Tolumonas auensis DSM 9187: one gene and its partner. The main gene of each other region encodes a partner of the protein of the gene in region 2 in a complex. Links are inferred from orthologs where the notes say so. Each region holds a gene or a part of one and is shown on either strand. Other genes may lie near its edges. The genes, in order: TOLA_RS14075 and pabB.

Region 1 (10,823 bases), 1.5 Mb from region 2 along the record:
TGCGCGCCCGCGTTCTTGCATTCACTATTATACCAACGCTGCTGATCGGTACGCTTTTAGCTGGCTATTTTATTTTTCATCGCCACCAGCAGATCGAAAATTTCATGATCGAGCAAGGCACCAGCGTGATAGAACCGCTGGCAATTGCCAGTGAATATGGCCTGACCCGCTCCAGCCGGGAAGATCTGCGCCGGTTGATCAGCACCAGTCATCGTCGTAACTCACCCCTGATTAAATCCATCGCGATCTTTACCAAAGACAACAATCTGTTTGTCACCTCGAACTTTCACCGTGATTTTATGCAGATGCGTTTGCCGGAAGGCAGAAGTATTCCGGAGCTGACCAGCGTTGAACATCTGGATGACTATATTATCCTGCGGACACCTATTCTGGCAGAAAACAGCCTGAGTGAAACGTCGCTGCAAACCAGCAGTACGCCGGAAGTGATTGGTTACATGGCCATCCAGCTCAATATTGATCGCTCGGTGATTGCGCAGTACCGGGATACCGCGACGGCCATTTTCATCGTGCTGCTCGGTTTGATCATGAGCCTGTTTTTTGGTCTGAATCTGGTGCATGTGGTCATCGAGCCCATAAACCGTATGGTACGCGCGGTTTATCATATTCGTGAAGGCCGGCTGGATACCCGTGTGCGCGGCAAGATGGATGGTGAACTGGACATGCTGAAAAATGGTATCAACGCGATGGCGAAAGCGATCAGCGAATACCATAACGAAATGCAGCAGAGTATCGATCAGGCCACCTCCGATCTGCGGGAAACGTTAGAGCAGATCGAGATCCAGAACGTCGAACTGGATATGGCGAAAAAGCGTGCCCAGGAAGCGGCCCGTATCAAATCCGAATTCCTGGCCAACATGTCGCACGAACTGCGAACTCCGCTCAATGGCGTCATTGGCTTTACCCGTCAGCTGTTTAAGACTCAGCTCAGCCTGCATCAGCGTGACTATTTAAGCACCATCGAGCATTCAGCCAAGAATCTGCTCAGCATCATCAATGACATCCTCGACTTCTCGAAACTGGAAGCCGGCAAGCTGACGCTGGAAAACATTCCGTTCAACATCCGTGAAATGATTAATGATACGGTCACGCTGCTGGCGCCGTCGGCACATGACAAAAAGCTGGAGTTATCGCTGCTGGTCAGCCAGCCGATACCGGATCTGGTTGCCGGGGATCCATTACGTCTGCAGCAAATCATCACCAATATCGTCGGTAATGCCATCAAGTTCACCGAACAGGGAATGGTGAACATCCATGTCAGTACCACCCCTTCCATCGACCAGCAAAAAGTACTGCTGCGGTTCCGGATCCGTGATACCGGGATTGGTATGGATGATGAGCAGCTGATGCGTCTGTTCCAGCCGTTCATTCAGGGCGACAGTTCCATTTCACGCCGTTATGGCGGTACCGGGCTGGGTCTGGTGATCAGCCAGAAACTGATTGAGCAGATGGATGGTTCCATGCAGGTGCATTCTGAACCGAACCAGGGTTCTGAATTTACGATCACGATGCCGTTAGAACTGGTTTCAGAGGAAGGGAATATCCCTGCGGAACAGTTACTGCTGGCCGGGAAAAATGTGCTGTTGTGGGAAAATGCAATCTGGAGCCGGGAGTCCTGTTTAAGTCTGCTTAATGAATGGAAAATGCAGACGGTTCTGGAAAATGATGAACAAACTTATGCCGGTGCGTCGTTCTACGCCATGATCATCGGCTTTGCACCCGAAACCCCGACGGAGCAAATCCAGCATACGGTTGATCTTTGTCTGCAACGTTATCAGCTCGATAAATTAATCGTATTAATTAACTCCAGCGATCCGACTCTGCATGAAAAACTGATGCAGAATAATAAGATATATTCGCTCAGTAAGCCGGTGATCCACAGCAAGTTGCTCCAGGCCCTGCTACAACCATTGCCACCGATACAGATACTGGCAGAACCTGCAGAACAGCATAAAGAGAAATTACCGTTACGGATCCTGGCTGTTGATGATAATCCGGCTAACCTGAAACTGATTGTCGCTTTGCTAAACGACTTAGTCGATGAGGTCCACTCCTGTCAGGACGGGCATCTGGCTGTCTCTCTGGCGGAAAAGACGCGTTTTGATATTATTTTTATGGATGTACAGATGCCGATCATGGACGGTATTCAGGCCTGCCAGATCATCCATCAGAATACCTGTAACAAACTGACACCGATTATCGCCGTCACCGCACACGCCTCTCCCGGCGAGCGCGAACGTCTGATGTCCAGTGGTATGGATGAGTATCTGTCAAAACCAATCGATGAAATTCAGCTAAAACGACTGCTGCTGCAGTTCAGTGATCTCAAATCCACTGCTGCCAGACTAACATTTATTGACTGGAACCTGGCGCTGGAAAAAGTAAAAGGGAATGAAGCACTGGCCCGAGATATGCTGCAGATGCTGGTCGCCAGCTTTGATGAGATCACGCCGATGATCGAGGCTTCCGCCGCAGGGACAGAATGTGCTGACTTACTCGATACGATCCATAAATTACGTGGCGGGGCAGCCTATTGCGGCGTACCACAATTGCAATCCAGTTGTGCCGGACTGGAACAGGGACTACGTTCCGGCCTCAGTTGCAGTGCATTTGAACCGGAATTACTGGAGTTGCTGGATATTATGGCTGCCGTAAAAGAAGAGTCGGCCAAATGGTTAGAGCAGGCAGGTTAAATACCTGCCTGTCATGTCATGCGGTAGTTCAGGAGCGCTGATTTTCTACCGGTTTGGCATAAGTTGCTTTCGCAATATCACGCCACTTCGGATCCATTGCAGCCATTCGCTGTTCAAACTGAGCGCGTTGTTCCGCAGTGATGTCGGCAGATGCTTCACCAGCAGCCAGCACATTGGATGCAAACAGACGATATTGGCTATGAATAGCACGATCTATAACTTGCGCTAGTTCTTCCGGCGTTTCAAAGCCATCGGTCAGCGGTTTGCCAACACTGACATGCACCCGTCCCTTATAGCCAATGATACCAGCCACAATACTCTCGATATCCTCAAATTCACTTTTCTGGTAAGAACCAGTCGTTGAGGTCTCGTACAGCTCGCGCGCCTTGGCTTCATCACCCGGATCGTATTCATAAGAGATCGCGACCGGCACAATGTTCAGCTGTTGCATATATTCCACAAAGCCCAGCTTTTTCTGCTTACCAGCCATGTGGAACATTTTCAGAATGGCAGGATCGGTGCAGTCATTACCGTCTTTCGCCCGTCCTTCTTTCTGTGCGATCCAGATGTTGTGACCTTCCTGCAGTGAATCCGCAATATAAGAGGAAAGTTCACTGAAGGTTTTCGCCATCTCACGCGGGCCTTTCGCCGAACGTTTTACGATGAAACTTTTGTTCAGACGCATCAGTTCAGTGGCACAGGGTTTACGCAATAAATTATCGCCAATCGCAATACGCGCCGTATCCAGACCACACTGATACAGACCCCAGTTCACGAAAGCAGGGTCCATCGCAATATCACGGTGGTTAGAGATAAACAGATATCCCTTACCTGACTGCAGATTTTCCAGACCAGAATAAGTCACGCCATCGGTGGTCTTCGCAATCATCTGCTCCATAAAATGGGCAACCTGTTGCTGTACATCATCGACGGTACGGACATTCGCGACACGCTTATGCAGCGCACGCCGGATCAAGGGTTTTAATACCCAGCCAAAATAGTTGACCGCATGTGGAAAACGAAAACGCGCCACAGCACTGATCAATTCTTCATCACTGATCAGTCGCTCGATCGCGGCCGGAACTTCATTATCATTGTACGGACGGATCTCTTTATAACGATCCAATTCATCAAGCGATGTTGTCATGCCAATATCTTTCTATGCAGCGAGTAAAAACGGCGCAATTCTACACGGATTTGACATAAACACTATTAATTGGCGGGAAATAAGCCCGATCCAGATTTATGGCAACGCCCATTTCACTCAAACCAGATCAACGCAACACAAAGTGCCGTTAATCCGCCCATGATGCGATTCCAATATTCCCAAGCTCTGGGTGTTTTTAACCATTGACCGACTTTCACGCCAAATAAAGTCCACATCGAGCTGGTTTTTAAACAAATCAGACAAAACACCACCAGTACCCAAATCACCGATGACCAATACTGCTCACCTAACAGGGTAAAACTACCAATTGCTGACAGACTCATCAGCCAGGCTTTCGGATTCATAAACTGAAACAACACCGCCTGATGAAAACGCCACGGCTTGATGGTCTGTGTTTTGACGGCCGTATCCAGCTTTGGCATACCGGCTTGCGCGATTTGCCAGGCCAGATAAAGCAGATAGCCCGAGCCGCCGATCTTCAGCATCCACTGCAACAACGGCCATTGCTGGAATACGGCACCCACGCCCAGCGCCATCAGAGTCAGCATACAAACCAGACCGCCACTGATCCCGGCAATGTGCTGAATGGATTGCCAGAAGCCAAAACGGGCACCGGAGCTGGTCAGCATGACGTTGTTCGGACCAGGAGTAACACAGGTGATCCAGGCAAAAGCAATCAGTGACAATAACAGGCTTTGTTCCATTGGTTTACTCCTTGCAATAATTGTATCGATACAATTAATCAAAAACAGTGGAATTGAACTACATCAATCGTTGAATTCACGTTATATTGAAGCCATTCAAAGGATCAACAGGTTTATTGTCACCATGACAATTTGGAATCCGCAGCTTTCCGGTCAGGGACCGCTCTATCGTCAACTGGCGCAGGCTATCGGTCAGGCGGTGGAACAGGGTGAATTACAACCCGGGCAACGCTTACCGACGCATCGCGCCCTAGCCGATCGACTGGGTGTCACGGTTGGCACCATCACTCGCGCATACAGTGAAGCGGAACATCAGGGCTGGGTAACCGCAAGAGTCGGTGCCGGCACTTATGTGCGCGAAGAAACGGGAGAGCCGGCATTAAACTGGCACATCCGTCAGCCGGATCCCTCCCGGATCGAATTGTGGCAAAACCTGCCGATCCTGCAGGATCGGGAAAATGCCTTCCGGGATGCCATGGAGCAATTGCTGGCAACACCCGGCCGCATCAATGCGTTGATGGAATACAGTTCGGTGAATGGCGAGTTGTCGCAGCGGGAAACGGTCTGTCACTGGCTGAGTCAATACGGATTCAGCACAGCTCAACCTGAGCGGTTGTTCTTCAGTTTTGGTGCTCAGAATGGTTTATTACTGAGTCTGATGGCCTGCGGTGCCGTCGGAGAAACCATATTATGTGAAGGACTGACTTATCCGGGGCTCAGCACATTATCGCATTCGTTACGCATTCAGCTGAAAGGGCTGACGATGGATGAGGAAGGTCTTTTGCCACAGGCACTGGAAAAGGCATGTCAGACCGGCAACTACCGGACGTTATATCTCACGCCGACAATTCAGAATCCGACGACTGCGACCATGAGCCTCTCCCGGCGCGAGGAGATCCTGGCACTGTGCGAGCGTTATCAGCTGACGGTCATTGAAGACGATGTCCATGGCCTATTACCGGAAATTCGGCCGCCAGCACTGGTGGAGCTAGCGCCGGAACGCGTCATTCATCTGGGCAGTTTTGCTAAAAACACCAGTGCCGGATTGCGTCTGGGCTACATGCTGGTACCGGCACATTTACATGCGGCCATGTCGATTGCTGTACGTGGTTCCAGCTGGATGATCACGCCACTGATGATTGAGCTGACCTGCCAATGGCTGTTATCCGGACAAGCAGACCGTATGTTACTGCAACAACGGAAAACATTACGGGAACGCGGAGCACTGCTGCGTCATCATTTAGGCCATTATCAGGTACAGTATCAGGAAGGTGGTATGCATGCCTGGTTACCCCTCCCGGCTCACTGGCGTAGTCAGGCCTTTGTGCAGGCAACAAACCAGCATGGTGTCGGTGTCGCGGGGGCCGAGCTGTTTGCTGCCGCGCACTATCCTTCCCCGCAGGCAGTGCGTATTTCCATCAGTCATCCGGCCGATAATATTTCGCTGGATAAAGCATTACGGGTATTGAGACAATTACTGGATAGTGAACCAACTCCCCAATGGGTGATATGAGGTCATGCAATGATAATACCCTGGCAACAACTCCCTGCCGCCACCCTGGATAGCCTGATTGAATCCTTCGTATTACGTGAAGGCACCGATTATGGCGAACAAACATTCTCGCTGGCTGAAAAAGTAGAGCAGGTCCGTCAGCAACTGGAACACGGTGATGTAGTCATCTTATACAGTGAACTGCATGAATCAGTGACGATTGCGCCAAAAGAGGCCATCCAGGTGATCGGGGATGTAACAGAAATTTAAAATATCCCACTCCGGCTGTAACAAGCGGCTTATTTGCATAAGCATCTCTTGTCATTACTTTTTCTGCACCTTATGCTAAGTCGTTATTGCGAGCTTACGTTTAAACTTCGTTCGTTACCGGAAAGGGACGGGCTCGTCACTAAATTTGTGTCATTTTCGCCACAGATCCTGTTTTGATGTTTCGATTGACTCAAAATAGTAAGAAATAAAAAAAGCATGTATCACTCTTCGCAGTGATGCAATGCACAGGCGCTCAAGAGGACAGATAATGGTAATCGGCAAACCGCAAAGCGATCCAACACAGGAATGGTTTCTATCTCACTGCCATATTCATAAATATCCGGCAAAAAGCACACTGATCCATGCCGGTGAAAAAGCAGAAACTTTGTACTACATCATCAAAGGTTCTGTTGCAGTGCTGATCAAAGATGAAGAAGGCAAGGAAATGATTCTGTCTTACCTGAATCAGGGAGACTTTATCGGCGAACTGGGTCTGTTCGATGAAAGCGAAAACCCAACTCGTTCAGCCTGGATCCGCGCTAAAACCTCTTGTGAAGTGGCTGAAATTTCTTACAAGAAATTCCGTCAGTTAATCCAGGTTAACCCTGAAATTCTGATGCGTTTGTCTTCCCAGATGGCGCGTCGCCTGCAGAGCACCAGCCAGAAAGTCGGCAACCTAGCCTTCCTGGATGTAACGGGTCGTATCGCGCAGACATTGCTGAATCTGGCAAAACAGCCTGATGCGATGACTCATCCGGACGGCATGCAGATAAAGATCACCCGTCAGGAAATCGGTCAGATCGTGGGTTGTTCCCGTGAAACTGTGGGCCGTATTCTGAAAATGCTGGAAGATCAGGAACTGATCACCGCACACGGTAAAACAATTGTCGTGTTCGGCACTCGTTAATCCCGGTTAAAGCATACGATCACCATCTCCTTCGGAGGTGGTTTTTGAATGACAGTAAAAAGGCTGCAAACGCAGCCTTTTTTGTCTCTGCCTGAAAGACAGCTTACGCTTTTACCACCTGAGCGACGGCCAGGGTAAAACGACGCATACCTTCGGCGAACTCTTCTGCCGTCAAATTCAGTGCCGGAGCAAAACGCACCACATTTGGGCCAGCCACCAGCACCAGTACGCCCTGCTCAATTCCCGCATCCACAAACGCTTTGGCTTTACCGGCAAAGGCCTCGGTTAATACAGCACCAAGCAGTAAACCCTGACCACGGACTTCACTGAAACAATGATATTCAGCGTTGATCTTTTCCAGTTCAGCACGGAACCAGCCTTCGCGCTCTTTCACACCAGCCAGCATCGCTGGATCATTGATCAGATCAAACGCGGTTTCAGCCACTGCACAGGCCAGCGGGTTCCCACCGAAAGTCGTGCCATGCACACCCGGCTGGAATACCTGAGCAACCGCTTCACGTGTCAGCATCGCCGCAATCGGGAATCCGCCACCCAAAGCTTTGGCAGTCGTCAGAATATCCGGCTCCACACCCATCTGCATATAAGCAAACAGGCTACCGGTACGCCCCATGCCAGTCTGTACTTCGTCAAAAATCAGCAGTGCATTATGTTGATCACACAGCTCGCGAACTGCTTTGGCAAATTCTTTATCGGCTGGTAACACCCCGCCTTCACCCTGCAATGGCTCCATCACCACCGCACAGGTACTGTCAGAAATCAGCTCTTTCAGTGCTGCAATATCATTATAAGGAATATGCTGGATCGCTCCCGGACGCGGGCCAAAGCCATCAGAGTAATGTGACTGACCACCCACGCTCACAGTGAAGAAAGTACGGCCATGGAAACCCTGCAGGAAGGCAATGATCTGGTTTTTCTGCTCGCCGAATTTTTCTTTGGCATAACGACGCGCCAGTTTGAATGCCGCTTCGTTAGCTTCTGCGCCGGAGTTACAGAAAAACGCACGATCAGCAAATGTCGCATCAACCATTTTACGTGCCAGACGCAATGTCGGTTCGTTGGTCATCCAGTTACTGACATGCCACAGACGCTGCCCTTGTTCAGTCAGGGTTTTAACTAAAGCCGGATGACAGTGACCCAGCGCATTGACCGCGATACCACCCGCGAGATCGATATATTCGCGATCCTGTTGGTCCCATAAACGGGAAGCCAGACCACGCACCGGAATGAAAGCTGCGGGAGCATAAGTTGGGACAATGACTTCATCAAACCAACTACGCGTCACCTGCATCTGTTCTGTCATACAAACTCCTTAGCACTGTAAAACCAGGAAAATGAAAATTTAATCAATTAGAGTGCATAATATATCACCACAAATGGTGACACCCAATAACGAAACACTATTGCTGCAGGAAATTTGCTAATAATTCGAGTCCCTGCTCACTCAGTATACTTTCGGGATGAAACTGAACGCCTTCCACAGGAAGGCTGCGATGACGTAATCCCATTATCTCTCTGGCAACCCCCGCTTCCGGCAGGGTCCAGGCTGATACCTCAAACTCCGCCGGTAATGACGATTCTTCAACCAGCAAGGAGTGATAACGCGTCACCGTCAACGGATTGTTTAATCCGCGAAAGACACCTTTGCCATCGTGACCAATGAGACTGGTTTTGCCATGCATCACCTGGCGCGCCCGGATCACCGTGCCGCCAAATGCCTGAGCAATGGCCTGATGCCCGAGACAAACGCCGAGGATCGGTATTTTTCCGGCAAACATACGGATCGCATCCAGCGAGATCCCTGCCTCATTGGGTGTACACGGACCGGGCGAAATAACCAGATGCGAGGGGCGTAGTGCTGAGATGTCCGGGATAGTCACGGCATCATTGCGACGCACATCCACCTGCGCACCCAGCTGTCCGAAATACTGCACCAGGTTATAGGTAAAAGAGTCATAGTTATCGATCAGCAGGATCATAATTACTCCGCACTCAGCCGCAGCAACGCTTATATTTTTTACCACTCCCGCACGGGCACGGATCGTTAGGTTTGGTTTTCACCGCACGGGTATAAGGCAAAAATTCCCCGGTGGTATACACCCATTCACCGTCATAACGCACAAACTGCGAACGCTCAATATGCGGATGCAATCCCGTCTGGTCGCGATACCAGGCACAGAAGGTGACTTCACCTTGCTCTCCGTGCACTTTCGTCTCACGGATCTCCAGCTTTTCCCATTTAGCTAACCGGCTTTCTTCCGCCAGTTCCGCTTCACTCACCGCAGGCCGGTTATCAGGATGCCAGGTTTTCAGTACATATCCCCACGCATCCGCCCGGGAAAATGCGGTAAAACGCGAACGCATTAACTGTTCCGGCGTCTCTGCCGTTTTCTCTCTGTTCAGTAGCGGCTGACAACACTGAGAAAAGAGCTTTTTACTACCGCAAGGGCACAATTCTGTGCTGGATGACATAGTGTTTCCTGAGAAGCCAACAAAGCACTGATTTTAACACAGCCCTCTTTACAGCTCAGTTCCATACAGCCGGATTTTTACCGCCGACAAATCTAAAACAGTGAAAATAAACTACGCTTGGATAATGGGATACCGTGTCCGGAGCATCATCATGCCGTCTTGTCAGACATTGCAGGTTCGGGGCAGAACATTTGTTGCAGGTGATTTACATGGCTGCCTGTCACCGTTGCAATCCATACTGCAACAGGTTCACTTTTCTGCCGATCAGGGCGATGTATGCATTCTGCTGGGTGACCTGACCGATCGCGGGCCAGATAGCCCCGGTTGCCTGAAGTTACTGGATCAACCCGGGATCTTCGCTATCCAGGGAAACCACGAACAGATGTGCTGTTCTGCCTGGAGAGAGGAACCGCTGTCGGAATATTGCTGGATCAGAAATGGAGGAAACTGGTTCTATGAGCTTCCGCCGGAAGAACAGCAAAGAACCAAAGAGCACTGGCTTCCCAGACTGGAACAATTGCCGCTCGTCATTGATCTCTTTACTGCAGATAACCTGCACATCGGCATCTGTCACGCAGATCCGGTGTTCAATGACTGGCAGGAATTACGGACCGCATTAAATGAATACAAGCAGAAAAAACGGGAAGACCTGATTGAAAAACTGATCTGGTCACGAGAACGGATCTCGCTGGCCAATAAAACAGATCTGCTCTCCGATGCTTATCGGATCAAAGGCGTCGACTGGTGCATCATGGGACACACGCCAATTCGTCCTACACCATTCAGAAAAGGAAACTGTATCTGGCTGGACAGCGGCGCTGTTTTTCCCGGTGGCTATCTGAGTGTGCTGGAAATCGGCAAAGAACTGCATTGTTATCAGGCCAGCAAGTAACTGCTGGCCCGACAAATTTAATTAACCTGAGGTATCGCTTCAGGTTCCTGCCGCTCCTGCAGCAACAACCAGCCACCGACCGCCACACCAACGCAGCACAGCGCCATAACATAATAGCAAGGTGCCATGGGTTCATTCTTCAGCCAGAACGCCACCAGCATCGGCGTCATACCACCGAAAATGGCATAA
Region 2 (16,089 bases):
CTGCTGCAACCAGACCAATCAGGTTGTTATCAGCCATCAAGCCGCGCATTGCCTGCTGTAATTTAAAGCGTAAGCGGCTGTCCGGAATGATAGCAAACGAGCTGCACAGGCCCGCAATATTGAATGTTTTGCTTGGGGCCATTAATACCGCGCTGCGTGCTGCGGCTTCAGGTGAAAGTGAAGCAAAAGGAATATGTTGTGCATCTGGTTCCAGTAGCAAGTCACAATGAATTTCATCTGAAATGACGATCAGGTCGTGGCGGATTGCAATGTCAGCAATGCGTTGCAATTCTTCACGGGTAAATACGGTACCACCCGGATTATGCGGATTACATAACAGCAGTACATCGGCACTCTGCGCTTGTTGTTCCAGCATTGCAAAATCGGGCAGCCAGCGATCTTCAACCAGTTGCATTGGCAGATAGCTGACAGGGCGATCATTATGCTCAGGCGCATGCAGAAATGGATAATAGACCGGCTTCGGTGTGATAACATGCTGTTCCGGGCGACACCATGCTTTGATTCCAAAATTCAGACTAGGCACCACGCCAGGCATGAACAGCAGCCACTCCGGTTCAATTTTCCAGCCATAACGCTGTTGCATCCGTTCGATCACCAGTTCAATCAGGCGAGGGGATGGACGGCTATAGCCAAAGACACCGTGGGCCACACGTTGCTGTAATGCATCAATGACACCTTGTGGTGCCATGAAGTCGGTATCAGCTACCCATAATGGAATAATGTCCTGATCTCTATATTTATTCCATTTCAGGCTGTTTGTACCGCGGCGATCAATCTGCTTATCGAAATCAAACATGCTGCATCCCTGTAAAATTAGTGAGCAATATCAAAGAATCGCCACTCTAGGGTGAATTAATCAGTGGCGCAAGGAGAAACAAAAGCAAATGAAACGTTTATTACCCGCTTTCATGCGAAACGCGGTCGAGATGAGTTTCATGGGAGTCACATTTCTGACGGGTCTCGCTATCGCGTTTCTTGTGCCGGTATTGAGCCTGTTTCTGAGCGATGAATTGCATGTCCGCCCTTTGCTGGTGGGGGCATTTTTTACAGTGAACGCGGTGATGGGGATCATCATCGGACAAGTGCTGGCCAAGTATTCTGACAACCTTAACAATCGTAAGCCATTGATCATGATCTGTGGTATTGCCGGTATTCTGGGCAGTTTGTTATATGCGTTCGACCGGCATTTTGGTGTGTTGATCAGTCTGGGAATTGTGCTGATGAGCCTTTGTGGATCGATGACTCCTCAGCTTTACGCATTAGCCCGGGAATATACGGATGCAGAAAATAAGCAGGCGATCACTTTCAGTACGGTGATGCGTGCGCAGTTCTCACTGGCATGGGTTATCGGGCCGCCGCTGGCATTTTTTATTGTGGCTAATTTTGATTTTACCCGGCTTTTTACCGGCGTGGCTGTTCTGTATTTACTTTGTGTCCTGATCATCGTGCGCTATTTGCCGGTGATACCACGTCAGATTGTCGCACCGGATAAATCAGCCGGGAGTATCTGGCAAAATCAGCGTTTGTGTCTGTTATTTTTAAGTTCATTTCTGCTGTGGACTTGTAACAGCATGTATCTGATTACTATGCCTCTTTATATCAGCAAAGTACTGCATTGGCAGCAGGGGTTGGCGGGATGGCTGATGGGGCTGGCCGCCGGTCTGGAGATCCCGGTCATGCTGCTGGCTGGCCGTTATAGTCTGCGCATTGGGAATCGCCGGCTGATGCTGATTTCCGGTGTGTCAGCGGTGGTGTTTTATGTGGTATTGCTATTATCGCAACAACCGCTGATCCTGTTTCTGGCCCAGATACCGAATGCCTTGTTTATCGGCATTTTAGCCGGGATTGGGATGACCTGTTTTCAGGATCTGCTGCCGGGATATGCCGGTCAGGCATCAACACTATTCAGTAACAGTATCCGGTGCGGCGGTATTGTCGCGGGAATGCTTGCCGGTACTATTACTGAATGGTTCCGGTTTGATGGCGTGTTTCTCTGTGCCCTGGGATTATCGGCATGTGCATTATTGGCCTTATGGCGGATCAGCTCGCTGTAGTTGGCGGGCTGAGTTCAACCTCAGCTGATTTCTTGTTATTCAGCCAGTAACTTGCTGTCAGCGGATGTGACAGACGCAGGCATTCCAGAAGACAGTTTGCGCTTGGCCCCAGACGTTCTGGTGCCGGTACAATCAGATGTGTGAAAATCTTGCGTTCATTACCTTCGCGCAAGCGGATCCGGTGTAACTGCTGCCGCTGAATAAAACCTTCAACCAGATGTTGCGGAATCCACGCAAATCCCATTCCGGAAAGAATAGTTTCGATTGCCTCGTGAAAGTTGGTGACGGTCCAGCGCTGTTCGGCTTTCAGCCAGCCGGTTAACTCTTTCGGATTTTTAGCCGTATCGCGGATCACTATCTGCAAGTGCTGACTGAGCTCTTCACTGGTCAGCAGACCGGTTTCCAGCGCCATCGGATGCTGAGGGTGACAGACAGGCAGAAATGTTACTTCAGATAATGGTTCGCCAAGAAAACCTTTGGGCACCAGACCGGCGATCACGATGTTGGCCCGATGCTCCTGAATAAACTCTTCCGTACCACCCAGAACAGAATCGAACAGTTGCAGGTGCGTGCCCCGGGAGATGGGATAATAATTCTGCAGCGCGCGGTTCAGGGGGCGGCGTGGGTGCGCAATTTCAACCGCAAGCCGGATTTCAGCTTCCCAGCCCTGATGAATATTGTGCGCAAGCAGCTCCAGCTCCTGCATGTTCTGGTTGAGCAGTTTGGCTCTGCGCAGAAACATATCGCCGGCATCGGTCAGGTAGGCTTTACGGCCACGGACTTCCAGCAGAGCAACGCCGAGCGTTTGTTGCAGTTTGGCAATAGCATGATTGAGAGACGACTGACTCTTGTTGAGTTTTTCTGCGGCCTGAGCATAACCACCATACTCGACAACAGCCTGAAATATACGCCATTGCTCTAGTGTGCTTTTCGGACGAAACATCGCTGCCGTCTCCAATTATTTGCGCTGTTCTCAGCCAATCATCCGGAAAATATTTTGTCTGCTGGTCTAACCGCGTAGAATGCAACAGTTTTTCATTTTCAGGAGAGCATGAATGGCATTTATTTATGATTATGGTTTATTTGCTGCAAAGAGTATCACACTTGTTACAGTGATTGCTTTGGGTGTGATCACTATCATAGCTGCAATAGCCCGGAATAAAATGCGTAAAGGTGCTTTGGATATCACCGATCTTTCCGCAGATTATCAGAAAAATAAGAAGCACTTGATTGAATCATTACTGAACAAAGAACAGCGTAAAGCTTTTACTAAAGAGCAGAAAAAAGAAGCGAAAGAACAGAAAAAAAATGCAGCTGAATCAACAAAGTCCCGTCTGTTCCTGATTGATTTTAAAGGTGGAATGGATGCACGGGAAGTTTCATCGCTGCGTGAGGAAATTACGGCTGTATTAACCATGGCCAAAAGTGATGACGAAGTGCTGATCCGGGTAGAGTCGGGTGGCGGTGTCGTGCATGGCTATGGTCTGGGGGCGTCTCAGTTACAGCGCATTCGTGATCAGGGTTTGTATCTGACTGTATCGATCGATAAAGTCGCTGCCAGTGGTGGTTATATGATGGCTTGTGTGGCGCAGAAAATTATTGCGGCACCCTTCGCTATCGTGGGTTCTATCGGTGTCGTTGCTCAGTTACCCAACTTTAACCGTTTGCTGAAGAAACATGATGTTGATGTTGAATTGCACACTGCCGGACAATTCAAGCGCACCCTGACTATCTTCGGCGAGAATGACGACAAGGCCCGTGAGAAATTTAAAGCTGAACTGGAAACGGTGCATCAGCAATTCAAACAGTTCGTCAGTGAACATCGTCCGCGGATGGATATGGAGCAGATTGCTACCGGTGAACATTGGCTGGCAGCAGAAGCAAAAAAATTAGGATTGGTTGATGAGTTGCGTACCAGCGATGATTATCTGCTGTCTCAGTTTGAACAGAAGCAGGTGATTAAAGTGACTTACCACAATAAAAAAGGTCTGGCCGATCGCTTCTCACATGCAGCGTCATTAGCTGTCGAAAGAGCCGTCTACCGCATCATCGAGACCTGTAAAATCCCGTTCTGATAGTCAAAAATGAGAATTTTGCCGTTTAAACGTAAATAAAAGTTGATTATCACTGAAGCTCCAACCATTTTATAAAAAGAACAGACTTCGCCTGAATTCAGGCGAAGCTATTAAATTTGCTTAATTTTGCGTGCTAATAAGGAAATCGTCGGTCATATGGGCAAAGCACTGGTCATTGTAGAGTCCCCGGCAAAAGCCAAAACTATCAACAAATATCTGGGTAAAGACTTTATCGTCAAATCCAGTGTTGGTCATGTGAGAGATCTGCCTACGAGCGGTAGCGCATCTACATCAGCGAATAAAGAGGGTGTGAAGAAAGCGACAAAACCCAGTGCAGCGGATAAAGCGCAAAAAGAGTATTCATCGCTTGTCTCCCGCATGGGGATTGATCCTGAACATGGCTGGAAGGCACGTTATGAAATCCTTCCCGGCAAAGAAAAAGTGGTTGCCGAACTTCGCGCATTAGCCGCACAAGCCGACATCATCTATCTCGCAACCGACTTGGACAGAGAAGGGGAAGCCATTGCCTGGCATCTGCGTGAGCTGATCGGTGGTGATGAATCGCGCTTTAAGCGCGTCGTGTTTAATGAAATTACCAAAACAGCAATTCAGGAAGCATTCTCTCATCCCGGACTGCTGAATATTGAACGCGTCAATGCACAACAGGCCCGTCGTTTCCTCGACCGCGTTGTGGGTTACATGGTTTCTCCGCTGCTATGGAAAAAAATTGCACGCGGACTTTCTGCCGGGCGTGTTCAGTCTGTAGCACTGCGTTTGATTGTTGAAAAAGAGCGTGACATTAAAGCCTTTGTACCGGAAGAGTACTGGGATATTCACGCTGATACACAAACGCCAACGCGTGAAACACTACGACTGCAGGTTACTGCGCAGCAAGGCAAAACGTTCGATCCAAAGAACGAACAGCAAGCCATGGCGGCAGTGCAGACATTGAAAAATGCTGCCTATCAGGTGCGTGATCGCGAAGACAAACCGACCAGCAGTAAACCTTCGGCGCCATTTATCACATCGACCCTACAGCAGGCTGCCAGTACGCGCCTGAGCTTTGGTGTGAAAAAAACCATGATGATGGCGCAGCGTCTGTACGAAGCAGGGCACATTACCTACATGCGTACCGACTCCACGAACCTGAGTCAGGAAGCCGTCGTCACAGTCCGTGAATATATTGAACAGCAATTTGGCAAAAAATATCTGCCGAAAGAGCCGCTGACGTATGGTTCTAAAGCCAATGCGCAGGAAGCGCATGAAGCGATCCGTCCATCAAACGTTGAAGTGAAAGCGGATACGTTAAAAGATATGGAAGCAGATGCGGTTCGTTTGTATGACCTGATCTGGCGCCAGTTCGTCGCATGTCAGATGACACCGGCACAATACGACACCAGCACGCTGACAGTTACTGCGGCTGATTTTGAGCTCAAAGCCAAAGGTCGTATTCTGCGTTTCGCGGGCTGGACCAAAGCGTTACCGCCGATGGGACGCAAAGGGGACGATATTGAATTGCCTGCAGTGAATGCCGGCGATGTTCTCCAGTTGATCAAGCTGGATCCAAAACAGCACTTTACCAAACCGCCTGCGCGTTTCACCGAAGCTGCGCTGGTTAAAGAACTGGAAAAACGCGGTATTGGCCGTCCATCCACTTATGCATCGATCATTTCGACGATTCAGGATCGGGGCTATGTGAAGGTGGAATCCCGTCGTTTCTATGCAGAAAAGATGGGCGAGATCGTGACTGATCGTCTGGTGGAAAGTTTCGCTGATCTGATGAGTTATGATTTCACCGCGCAGATGGAAAACTCACTGGATAATATTGCACAGGGCAAGCTGGACTGGCATAAGCAGCTGGATGAGTTTTACGCTGAATTTAAATCTGATCTGCAAAAAGCCGAAGGCGAAGCCGGTGGCATGCGCAGCAATCAGATGGTGTTAACCGATATCGATTGTCCGACCTGTGGTCGTAAAATGGGTATCCGTACTGCATCTACCGGTGTATTCCTGGGTTGTTCCGGCTATGCCTTACCGCCTAAAGAGCGTTGCAAACAAACGATCAATCTGGTGCCGGGTGATGAATACATCGCTGCTGACTCAGAAGACGGTGAAGTGGATGCACTGCTTGCCATGCATCGCTGCAAGAAATGCGGCACAGCAATGGACTCCTATGTGCTGGATGCTACCCGGAAGATCCATATTTGCGGTAACAACCCGGATTGTGATGGTTATGAGATTGAAACCGGCCAATTCCGCCTGAAAGGCTATGAAGGCCCGGTAGTGGAATGCGATCGTTGCGGTTCAGACATGCAGCTGAAAACGGGTCGTTTTGGTAAGTTTATGGCCTGTACCAACGCTGAATGTAAGAACACCCGTAAGATCCTGAAAAACGGCGATGTGGCACCGCCGAAAGAAGATCCGGTGTTCCTGCCAGAATTGAAGTGCAGTAAATCAGATGCGCATTTTGTCTTGCGTGATGGTGCTGCCGGTTTGTTCATGGCCGCCAGCACATTCCCTAAATCACGTGAAACACGAGCGCCGCTGGTTGCTGAATTGCTTCGATTCAAAGATCGTCTGGCACCAAAACATCAGTATCTGGCGGAAGCACCTGTCGCTGATCCTGAAGGCAATCCAACCATTGTTCGTTTCAGCCGTAAAACCAAGGAGCAATATGTTGCTTCTGAAGTAGAAGGCAAAGCGACAGGCTGGGCGGCTTATTATACAAACGGCCGCTGGCAGGTTTCAGCCGGAAAGGGTAAATAACCCGCAATTATGAGTGAAGTGCAGAAATACTAAGCAGTCAGTTCATTGTTTTGTAAAAAGTATTTTGCCTTCACTCAGCCTCTGCGTATAATGCGCGCCGTTGCCATGGCAACATCTCATTGAAGCGGGAATAGCTCAGTTGGTAGAGCATAACCTTGCCAAGGTTAGGGTCGCGAGTTCGAGTCTCGTTTCCCGCTCCAAAATATGGCGCGTTAACAAAGCGGTTATGTAGCGGATTGCAAATCCGTCTAGCCCGGTTCGACTCCGGGACGCGCCTCCACTTTTTGTAATCCTCTCCGTATACTCAAAAAATCTGATTCGAATCAACCATACTGTTTTGCCAGCTGATAGAGCATTTTTGCGGTTGCCCCCCAGATAAACCAGTTATCAACGGTTAATCCGATTATTTTATGTGGTTTATTGTTTCGCTGGATGATCAGCGACTGGTAGTTACTGGTATCAAGTAGCAATTCCAGCGGCAGTTCAAATACCGCTTCTACTTCGGCTTTGGCGGGAGAGACCGTGAAGGGGTGGTGCAGCCGGGCAAGATAAGGGTGGATGTGATAGCCAGAGAGCGTTTGCCCGCCGGTCAGCTCACCAATGATCTGGATCTGGTGCGATGGGATCCCCAGCTCTTCTTCCAATTCTCTCAGACCCGTCATTTGCAGTGACGTATCGCTGGTATCTTTTCTGCCGCCGGGAAAACAGACTTGACCGGGGTGATGCCGTAACTGCCAGCTGCGTTGCGTGAAGAGAACAGACCAGCCTTCAGCCCGGGAGATAAGCGGTATGATCACTGCTGCATCACGAGTCTCCGGTGCTTTGCTGCTTTGTTCCCCGTGATGTTTTTGCAGCATAAAACGGCTGAGAAAATGATCCGTCCGGTTCATATCACCTCTTTTGCAGTACCGGCAAAATTTTCGCCAGCTTATCAAACGTCTCCTGATATTCAGCTTTTGCATCAGAATCAGCAACGATGCCGCCACCAGCCCAGACATATAACTGATGCTGCCAGGCAATCAGCGTGCGAATGGTAATGCTCGAATCCATACGGCCATGGCGGCTGAGATAGAACATACTGCCACAGTAGGCAGAACGCCGGTGTGGTTCCAGCTCTTCAATAATCTGCATCGCTCTGATTTTGGGTGCGCCGGTAATGGAGCCGCCGGGAAAGCAGGCTTGCAGTAATTCAGTCGCACTGTATTCATCAGCCAGGGTGCCGGTAACCGTCGAAACCATATGATGCACCGCTTTGAACGACTCAACATCAAACAGTTTGGGTACGCGCACGGTCCCGGGTTTACAAACACGGCCAATATCATTCCGCAGCAGATCAACGATCATCAGATTTTCTGCTCTGTCTTTTGGCGATTGCAGCAATTCTTTAATACTGGCCTGATCGGCGATTGGATCAATAAACCGGGGGCGGGTACCTTTGATGGGTTTGGTTTCAACCTGTTGCTGATTCAGCGCCAGAAAACGCTCTGGTGACAAGCTGAGAATAGCGGCCTGAGGTAACCGCATAAAAGCTGAAAAAGGCGCCTGATTCATTTGCGATAACTGACAATAGGCTTGCCATTCATCGCCTAAATATTCCGCCTGAAAACGCTGAGTCAGATTGATCTGATAGCAATCACCTGCCCGCAGATAACGCTGAATAGCATCAAAGCGGTCGGTATATTCCTGCTGAGACAAATTGGACTGCCAGTCCGAAGTTAATCTGAATGGCTGGCTGTTCCCGGCTGTCTGTTGTTGCCACCATTGCCAGCGTATTTCCAACTGTTCTTCTGAACCACAGACCAGAAAGTGAGCCTGCTGCGTGTGATGATCGAAAATCCAGGCCCAGTCATAAATTCCGACGGCGAGATCCGGCAGATCGATATCTCTTAATGCCAGTTCCGGAATTTTTTCAATCCTCCGCCCCAGATCATACCCCAGCAGACCGATAGCACCACCGATAAAGGGCAGCTCGCCAGTGTAAGTTGCGTCAGAACCGAGCAACCGGTGCAAAGTCTCTTTGAGTAGCACCAGTGGTGCGTCCGTCAACTGGCGTGTTTGCTCACCTTCCGTTATAGCAGTGATGGCGCCAACAGTCTGAAGCGTAGCAATAGGGTCAGCTGAAAAGATATCAAACCGGCTATCTATATGATCTGCACTGGCAGACTCAAATAATACTGCCCATGGCAGATGCGCAATTTTTGAGAATATCTGCTGCGCTGTCGATTGAATCGGAAATGTTTTTAGGTGAAATGTTGAAGACATGTGATAGAAAACACGATGTTACATGGCAGGGGCGATTGGCAAAGCGTATCATAAGAGAGCTTTGGTAACGAATAATTCTAATCATTTGCAACTGCCGATCTGGGTATGGAAGGCAAAATTACAGCAACAGGATGTTGTGGGTGAGTGCTAAGCTGTACGTAAGAGCACACGAGAAGAACGAAGAGAATAACAATGACAAATCCATTGGTATATCTGGTAGAGGACAGCGAAATGTTGTCCATGCTCTATCAGGATTATTTGCGTGCAGAATCCTATGAGATCAAGGCATTCCGCTTTGGGAAGGAAGGTCTGGATGCTTTGAAGGAACAGCCACCGCAGGTGTTGCTGTTAGATCTTGAACTACCGGATATGGATGGCATGGAATTGCTGCGTTATGTCTGCGAGCAAGGTCTGCCTACCAGTGTCGTGGTGATTACCGCCCATGGTTCAGTTGATATTGCTGTTGAAGCAATGCGGCACAGTGCGTTTGATTTTCTGACCAAACCATTTGATGGAAAACGGTTATGCACCACGGTGCGGAATGCCGCAAAACATCAGCAACTATCTTCATTAGTCGATACTTACCGTGCTAATTATGATTTGTCCGGCTTCGGTGGCTTCATTGGCAGCTCACTGTCAATGCAGGCGGTATATCGTATTCTGGAAAGTGCGGCACCCAGTAAAGCGACCGTTTTTATCACCGGGGAAAGTGGCACGGGGAAAGAAGTCTGTGCTGAAACTTTGCATAAAATCAGCCCACGTAAAGACCAGCCGCTGGTGGTACTGAATTGTGCAGCGATCCCCCGGGATTTGATTGAAAGTGAAATTTTTGGCCATGTAAAAGGCGCATTTACCGGTGCACTGACGGATCGGGAAGGGGCTGCGGCCCGCGCAAATGGCGGCACACTATTCCTGGATGAAATCTGTGAAATGGAATTGGATCTGCAGGCTAAATTGCTACGTTTTATTCAGACCGGCACTTTTCAGCGGGTTGGTGGCAGTAAGCTGGAAAGTGTGGATGTACGTTTTGTCTGCGCAACCAACCGTGATCCGATTGCTGAAGTTCAGGCCGGACGTTTCCGGGAAGACCTTTATTACCGTTTGCATGTCATTCCTATCGCACTGCCACCGTTACGCGAACGGGGTGACGATGTATTGGCAATTGCGCGACGTTTCCTTCGTCAGTTTGCGGTGGAAGAAAATAAACATTTTACCGATTTCAGTCCGGAATCAGCGCAAATGTTGCTGAATTATGAATGGCCGGGAAATGTCAGACAATTGCAGAATGTGGTCCGCAATATCGTGGTTTTACATGACGGTGAGAGAGTCGTGCCTTCCATGTTCCCGCCGCCACTGAACACGGTTCCGGTTACAGCGCCTGTCCCGCATACAGTATTGGTTGCTCCGGTTGCAACAACCAGCTCGGATGCTATTCGTCCGATGTGGCTGGTAGAAAAAGAAACGATCGAAAATGCGATTGCGGCATGTGACGGAAACATTCCTCAGGCGGCAGCATTACTTGAACTGAGCCCTTCTACCATCTATCGCAAACGGCTGGCCTGGCAGTCGGCCTGAGTTTCACCGGAAGATTATTGACGGAGTTGGTATATGAAATGTGTGCTGGTATCAGGCGGTGCCGCTCAGCTGCATCTTGAACTGCAGGCATTGAATGCTGATCCGGAGATCCGGTTTGTCATGATGCTGCTGGCTGCGCAAACCGGGATTTCCCATGAGGAAATCAATCATCTGTTGGTGACCAATGCAAAGCCTGTCATCGGCGGTATCTTTCCTTATGTTTTGTACGATAAATCGTTGCTGACTGCCGGTGTGGTACTTATAGGATTTACCTGTCCGTTTAATATTGCTGTCATTCCTGCACTCAGTAAAAATGACTCTGTTGAATCTGAATTGCAAAAGCAGCTTCCCTGGCAGAGTACTGAACGGGGAACTTTATTTACCTTTGTGCATGGCATGGGCTCAGGTGTTCAGCGATTAATTGATGGTTTATTTAATCAGTATGGTCTCGAAATAAACTATATCGGTGGCGGCTGCGGCTCATTACAAAAGCTTGATCAACCCTGTGTTATTACGCCTCTGGGTATTTTGGCTGATGCCGCCGTGTTGTTAATGGCAAATATTCCAAGCGGTATTGGTGTTGCACATGGCTGGCAATCCATTTCCCGGGCTCTCAAGGTCACGGAGGTGGAAGGCAATGAAATTATTTCCATTGACTGGCGACCGGCAGCCGATGTTTACCGCAATATTGTTGAAGATCACTCCGGACTGCGCTTTGCAGGAATGCCATTTTCAGAAATAGCGCGGGCCTATCCGTTTGGTATTGCAAAACTTGCGGATGAGCTGGTCATTCGTGATCCTATCGCGCTTCATGGCCAGCGCATCGTTTGTGTCGGCGAAGTCAGACGTGGTTCTTATGTGCATGTGATGCACGGTAAGCCGGATTATGTTTCTGCCGCAGCAGGAAGGGCGCGTCAGAAGGCCTCAGAAAATCTGAAAGGGCGTACTCCTCGTCTGATGCTATTCATGGATTGTATTTCGCGGGTGCTGTTTCTGGGCGAATTATTTTCCCGGGAGCTCAGCCATGTCTCTATACCGGATGTTCCGCTTGCCGGGGCGCTGACTCTGGGGGAAATAGCTAACTGCGGCTATGATTATCTGGAGCTTTATAACAAAACATCTGTAGTAGGATTACTGGCCAGTGATACGACAGGGATTAATTGAGCAGGAAGTATTACATGAAATTGCCATGTCTATTGGCGAGAGTATTGAGCTGGAAAAAATGCTGGCGGAATGTATTCCTGTTTTTCTGCGGGGATTAGGCTGTGCCACGGCCGTCGTTTTGCTGCGGGATGAGCAAGATGATTTTTATACACCTTCTTACATTTTACCGCGGGCTGCGGTCCGGAATAATTACCTGCATCAGGCTATAAATCACTCACTGGAATGTCTGATTAACCACGAGCCATTGCCTGTCCCTCTGCGTTATTTTGAATCCGCCGGACTTTATTACTATGCGTGGGCAATACAGGATTTCGGTGCGTTACTGTTGGGCCGCAGTGCTCCGTTCCGTGAAGGCTTGCTCAGGGAAATGGAGCCTCTTGTTAATAAACTGGCACTGGCACTAACCAGTTGTCGTCAGTACCAACGGTTGAAACTGGCACAACAAAGTATGATCCAGGCCAGAGATGAGGCTCAGGCGGCTAATAAAGCTAAAAGCCATTTTCTGGCGACGATGAGCCATGAGATCCGGACACCGCTGAATGCGGTGATCAATCTTTCGGAGTTATTGCTGGAAACACAGCTGGATGACCGGCAACGTAAATTAACGCAGGGGGTCTGTGAAGGCGGTCGCTCGTTGCTGCAACTGGTCAATGATGTACTTGATTTCTCCCGTATAGAAGCTGGCCGGCTGGAACTGGTTACAACATCATTCAGATTGCATGATTTACTTGATGGTCTGGCGTCCTTGTTTGAGAAAGAAGCCGTTATAAAGAAACTGCATTTTGGCCTGAGTATTAGTCCGGACGTCCCTGACGTTATTGCTGCTGATCCTTCCCGGTTACGTCAGATATTGCAAAACCTGCTGGCGAATGCCATTAAATTTACTGAAAAGGGAAGTGTCAGCATTGCTGTAAGAATGTTGGCCGCAAATCAGCAAAAGCCGCCGGATTCAGTTCCTATGATGATCTTTCACATCAGCGATACAGGTATCGGGATTTCAGAGTCTGATCAGCAACGGCTATTTCAGGAGTTCTCTCAGGTCGATACGAATCTGGATCGCCGCTTTGGTGGCTCAGGGTTAGGCTTGGCAATTGCCGCCAGGCTGGTCATGTTGATGGGCGGTAAAATCGGTTGTCATTCAGTTGCAGGAATTGGCAGCACTTTCTGGTTTACCTTACCGGCTAAAACGAATGGTGTTGTGCATGAACAGAATATTGCCGATGACTCCGGCTTGCTGCCTGTTAATGTGTTGCTGGTGGAAGATAGTCTGACCAACCAGATGGTAGCGACAGCGATGCTGGAAAAAACAGGCTGTCAGATAACCATCGCTAATGATGGCTATGAATCTCTGGAGAAAGTCCGGCAGGCCGAATTTGATGTCGTGTTGATGGATGTGTCTATGCCGGGGATGGATGGCCTGGAAGCCACGCGGCGGATCAGGGCAATGGGCGGTCGTTATCTGACATTACCGATTCTGGCGATGACAGCGCATGCTTTTGCGCATGATCGTGAAGCCTGTTTAGAAGCGGGGATGAACGATTATCTGAGTAAACCTCTGCAGCGGGAACAGCTCTATTCATTGCTGAAGAAGTGGGCGTTGAACAATGATAAAGGAATGGTGCCGGAAGTAGTGCCACCGCCGGTTGCTATGATTGGCACAACGAACCCCATTCTTGATGACCGTATTATTCAGACTCTACTCAATGATACCAGTCCGGATTTATTCAAACAGCTGGTGGTCATCTTTCTGCAGGAAAGCCGGGAACATTTTGACGCCATGGCGTTATCGATTCCGCAGGGCGATCTTGTGGCTGCGGCAAAGAGTGCGCATGCGGTTAAGAGTAGTGCCGGAGCACTCGGAGCTGTGGCATTGCAGGATATGTGCGGTCAGCTGGAGATTGCCTGCCGTGAATCCAAACCGCACATCGCGGCATTGCTGCAGGCGACGACAAACGTGGCAGAGGCGTCCTGGCAGGCACTGCACAGCCGGTTAAATAAAAGCTGATTTAACCGGCCGGACGTTTTTATTCTACTTCGTTATCGGTATCTCTTTCGACATACGCCACTTCGGCAGGCGCTTTCTTGCGCACAGGTGCAAACCCGTCAGTGTCACCCACGTTAGGCGTTGCGTTACGTCCCGGTCTGTTTTTAGACTCTTTACGAACCGGTCCCTTCGTTGCCGTGTTCTTATTAAAGGAACGTTTTCCTTGCGCGGCTGCTTTAGCTTCCGCCAGAGGATGCGCACCTTTACCGGAGAATTTTGTATTCTTCTGTGCCAGCACACCTTTGAATCTGCCTTCCAGTCCGGGTATTACCGTAAAAGTAACTTCACGACGCTGCAACGCCATCAATCCCTGAAAGGATACCCAATCTTTAGGGCTGATAAGTGAAACTGCGTTGCCTTGATTGCCGGCACGTCCGGTTCGACCGATACGGTGGATATATTCTTCAGGCAGTTTCGGCATATCGAAGTTAACAACCAGCGAGACATGCAGCAGATCCAGCCCGCGGGCAGCAACATCCGTTGTGAACAGTACTTTGGCATGTCCACGGGAGAACTGATCGATCACCTGGTTGCGTTGAGCCTGTTTCATATCGCCGGATAACGCCAGTGCCGGGATATTCAACTCACTGTATTGTTTCGCCAGACGCTCGGTATCTTCGCGGGTCGCAAGAAAGACAATTGCCTGCTGATAATCTGGTTGCGACAGCAGATGCTTTAACAGCGCCTGTTTATGATCCAGATGATCACATAAATGGAAGACTTCATTGATATCGGCATGAATGGCGTGCATTTCGCCGATAGAGATACTCTGCGGTGCTTTCAGGATGTACCCCGACAGCATTTCCACAGACTGGTTATTCAGCGTTGCGGAAAACAACCAGGTCTGACGCAAACGATGTGATGCGGCTGAATGGATGGCTTTTAATGCATCAGCAAAACCCAGATCCAGCATGCGGTCTGCTTCATCCAGAACCAGAATTTCCACGCCGTCAAACAGGAAACTGCGGGCAGTCAGGTGGTTTAACAGACGTCCTGGTGTTGCCACCAGAATTTCCGGCGTTTTACGCAGCGCTTTAATCTGATCGTTAAAATTCTCGCCACCGAGCACCAGACTGCAGTGAACTTGTGTACCAGCGACCAGAAAACGAAGCTGTGCATAAACCTGTTTCGCCAGTTCACGTGTCGGCGCCAGAATCAATGCGCGCGGGCCACGGGTAGAAAGCGCTCTTGAGGTTAACAGCCGATGCATTAACGGAAGCAGATAGGCCAGCGTTTTACCTGAGCCAGTCTTGGAAGCCACGGCAAGATCGCGCCCTATTAACGCATAAGGGATAGTCTGAGCCTGCACTTCGGTCATCTCGGTGTAATCAAGATGCGCCATGGCCTCTTTTAAGCGTTTATGCATAGTCAGTTCAGCAAAGCGCAATGTAAATCTCCTGTTTGGAATTGGCAGATACCTTTTCATGCATTATACCCTGTGCCGGACGCCTGGGCGAACAAAGTCACAATATGATTGACGCGAAGGTGCAATCTAACTAGATTAATTCGCCACAAACGGGCAAACCGGAATTGCCCGTAATTAGAAATTGCGCAGAGGTCACGATGTATAAGACAGACGATGTAAGGATCAAAGAGATCAAAGAATTATTACCGCCAATCGCATTGCTGGAACGGTACCCTGCGACTGAAACTGCTACGCACACGGCATTTGAAAGTCGTCAGGCTATTCATAACATTCTCAATGATCAGGATGACCGTCTGCTGGTTGTGATTGGTCCATGTTCGATTCATGATCCTGAAGTTGCTATCGAATACGGTAAGCGTCTGCTGGCTATGCGTGAAGAGCTGAAAGATCAGCTGGAAATTGTTATGCGCGTCTATTTCGAAAAACCACGCACAACAGTTGGCTGGAAAGGTCTGATTAACGACCCTTATCTGGATAACACCTACAAGATCAACGATGGTTTGCGTATTGGCCGCAAACTGCTGCTGGATCTGAACAACATGGGTATGCCAACAGCGACCGAGTTCCTGGATATGATCACGCCACAATACATGGCTGATCTGATGAGCTGGGGTGCAATCGGTGCGCGTACCACCGAATCACAGGTTCACCGTGAACTGGCTTCAGGTCTGTCTTGCCCGGTTGGTTTCAAAAACGGTACTG

What was found.
Region 1: the proteins of pabB (region 2) and TOLA_RS14075 are in contact, whole or in part, in a solved structure (PDB 8RP0), measured with the Escherichia coli proteins. The link is inferred for Tolumonas auensis DSM 9187 from one-to-one orthologs.

What each region holds. Positions count from the first base shown.
Region 1 is NC_012691.1:3,014,188-3,025,010, forward strand. The notes cover bases 7,461-10,407. They hold TOLA_RS14075 (anthranilate synthase component II), read right to left. Parts: upstream 9,250-10,407; coding sequence 8,671-9,249; downstream 7,461-8,670. Other genes in these bases: TOLA_RS14070 (aspartate aminotransferase family protein), read right to left, coding at 7,461-8,573; TOLA_RS14080 (YchJ family protein), read right to left, coding at 9,263-9,742; TOLA_RS14085 (metallophosphoesterase), read left to right, coding at 9,894-10,407. In the rest of the region: two-component sensor histidine kinase BarA, read left to right, coding at 1-2,711; TOLA_RS14045 (1-acyl-sn-glycerol-3-phosphate acyltransferase), read right to left, coding at 2,740-3,858; TOLA_RS14050 (LysE family translocator), read right to left, coding at 3,972-4,583; TOLA_RS14055 (aminotransferase-like domain-containing protein), read left to right, coding at 4,708-6,096; TOLA_RS14060 (YheU family protein), read left to right, coding at 6,106-6,345; cAMP-activated global transcriptional regulator CRP, read left to right, coding at 6,614-7,252; more of TOLA_RS14070, read right to left, coding at 7,356-7,460; more of TOLA_RS14085, read left to right, coding at 10,408-10,634; TOLA_RS14090 (MFS transporter), read right to left, coding at 10,652-10,823. UniProt on the Escherichia coli protein: Part of a heterodimeric complex that catalyzes the two-step biosynthesis of 4-amino-4-deoxychorismate (ADC), a precursor of p-aminobenzoate (PABA) and tetrahydrofolate.
Region 2 is NC_012691.1:1,523,552-1,539,640, forward strand. What follows is about bases 6,994-9,918. They hold pabB (aminodeoxychorismate synthase component I), read right to left. Parts: upstream 9,179-9,918; coding sequence 7,808-9,178; downstream 6,994-7,807. Other genes in these bases: TOLA_RS07075 (CoA pyrophosphatase), read right to left, coding at 7,240-7,806; TOLA_RS07085 (sigma-54-dependent transcriptional regulator), read left to right, coding at 9,365-9,918. Outside these bases: TOLA_RS07040 (MalY/PatB family protein), read right to left, coding at 1-817; TOLA_RS07045 (sugar efflux transporter), read left to right, coding at 906-2,075; TOLA_RS07050 (LysR family transcriptional regulator), read right to left, coding at 2,062-3,018; protease SohB, read left to right, coding at 3,131-4,150; topA (type I DNA topoisomerase), read left to right, coding at 4,307-6,916; more of TOLA_RS07085, read left to right, coding at 9,919-10,753; TOLA_RS07090 (FIST signal transduction protein), read left to right, coding at 10,787-11,917; TOLA_RS07095 (response regulator), read left to right, coding at 11,943-13,922; TOLA_RS07100 (DEAD/DEAH box helicase), read right to left, coding at 13,942-15,348; 3-deoxy-7-phosphoheptulonate synthase AroG, read left to right, coding at 15,525-16,089. UniProt on the Escherichia coli protein: Part of a heterodimeric complex that catalyzes the two-step biosynthesis of 4-amino-4-deoxychorismate (ADC), a precursor of p-aminobenzoate (PABA) and tetrahydrofolate.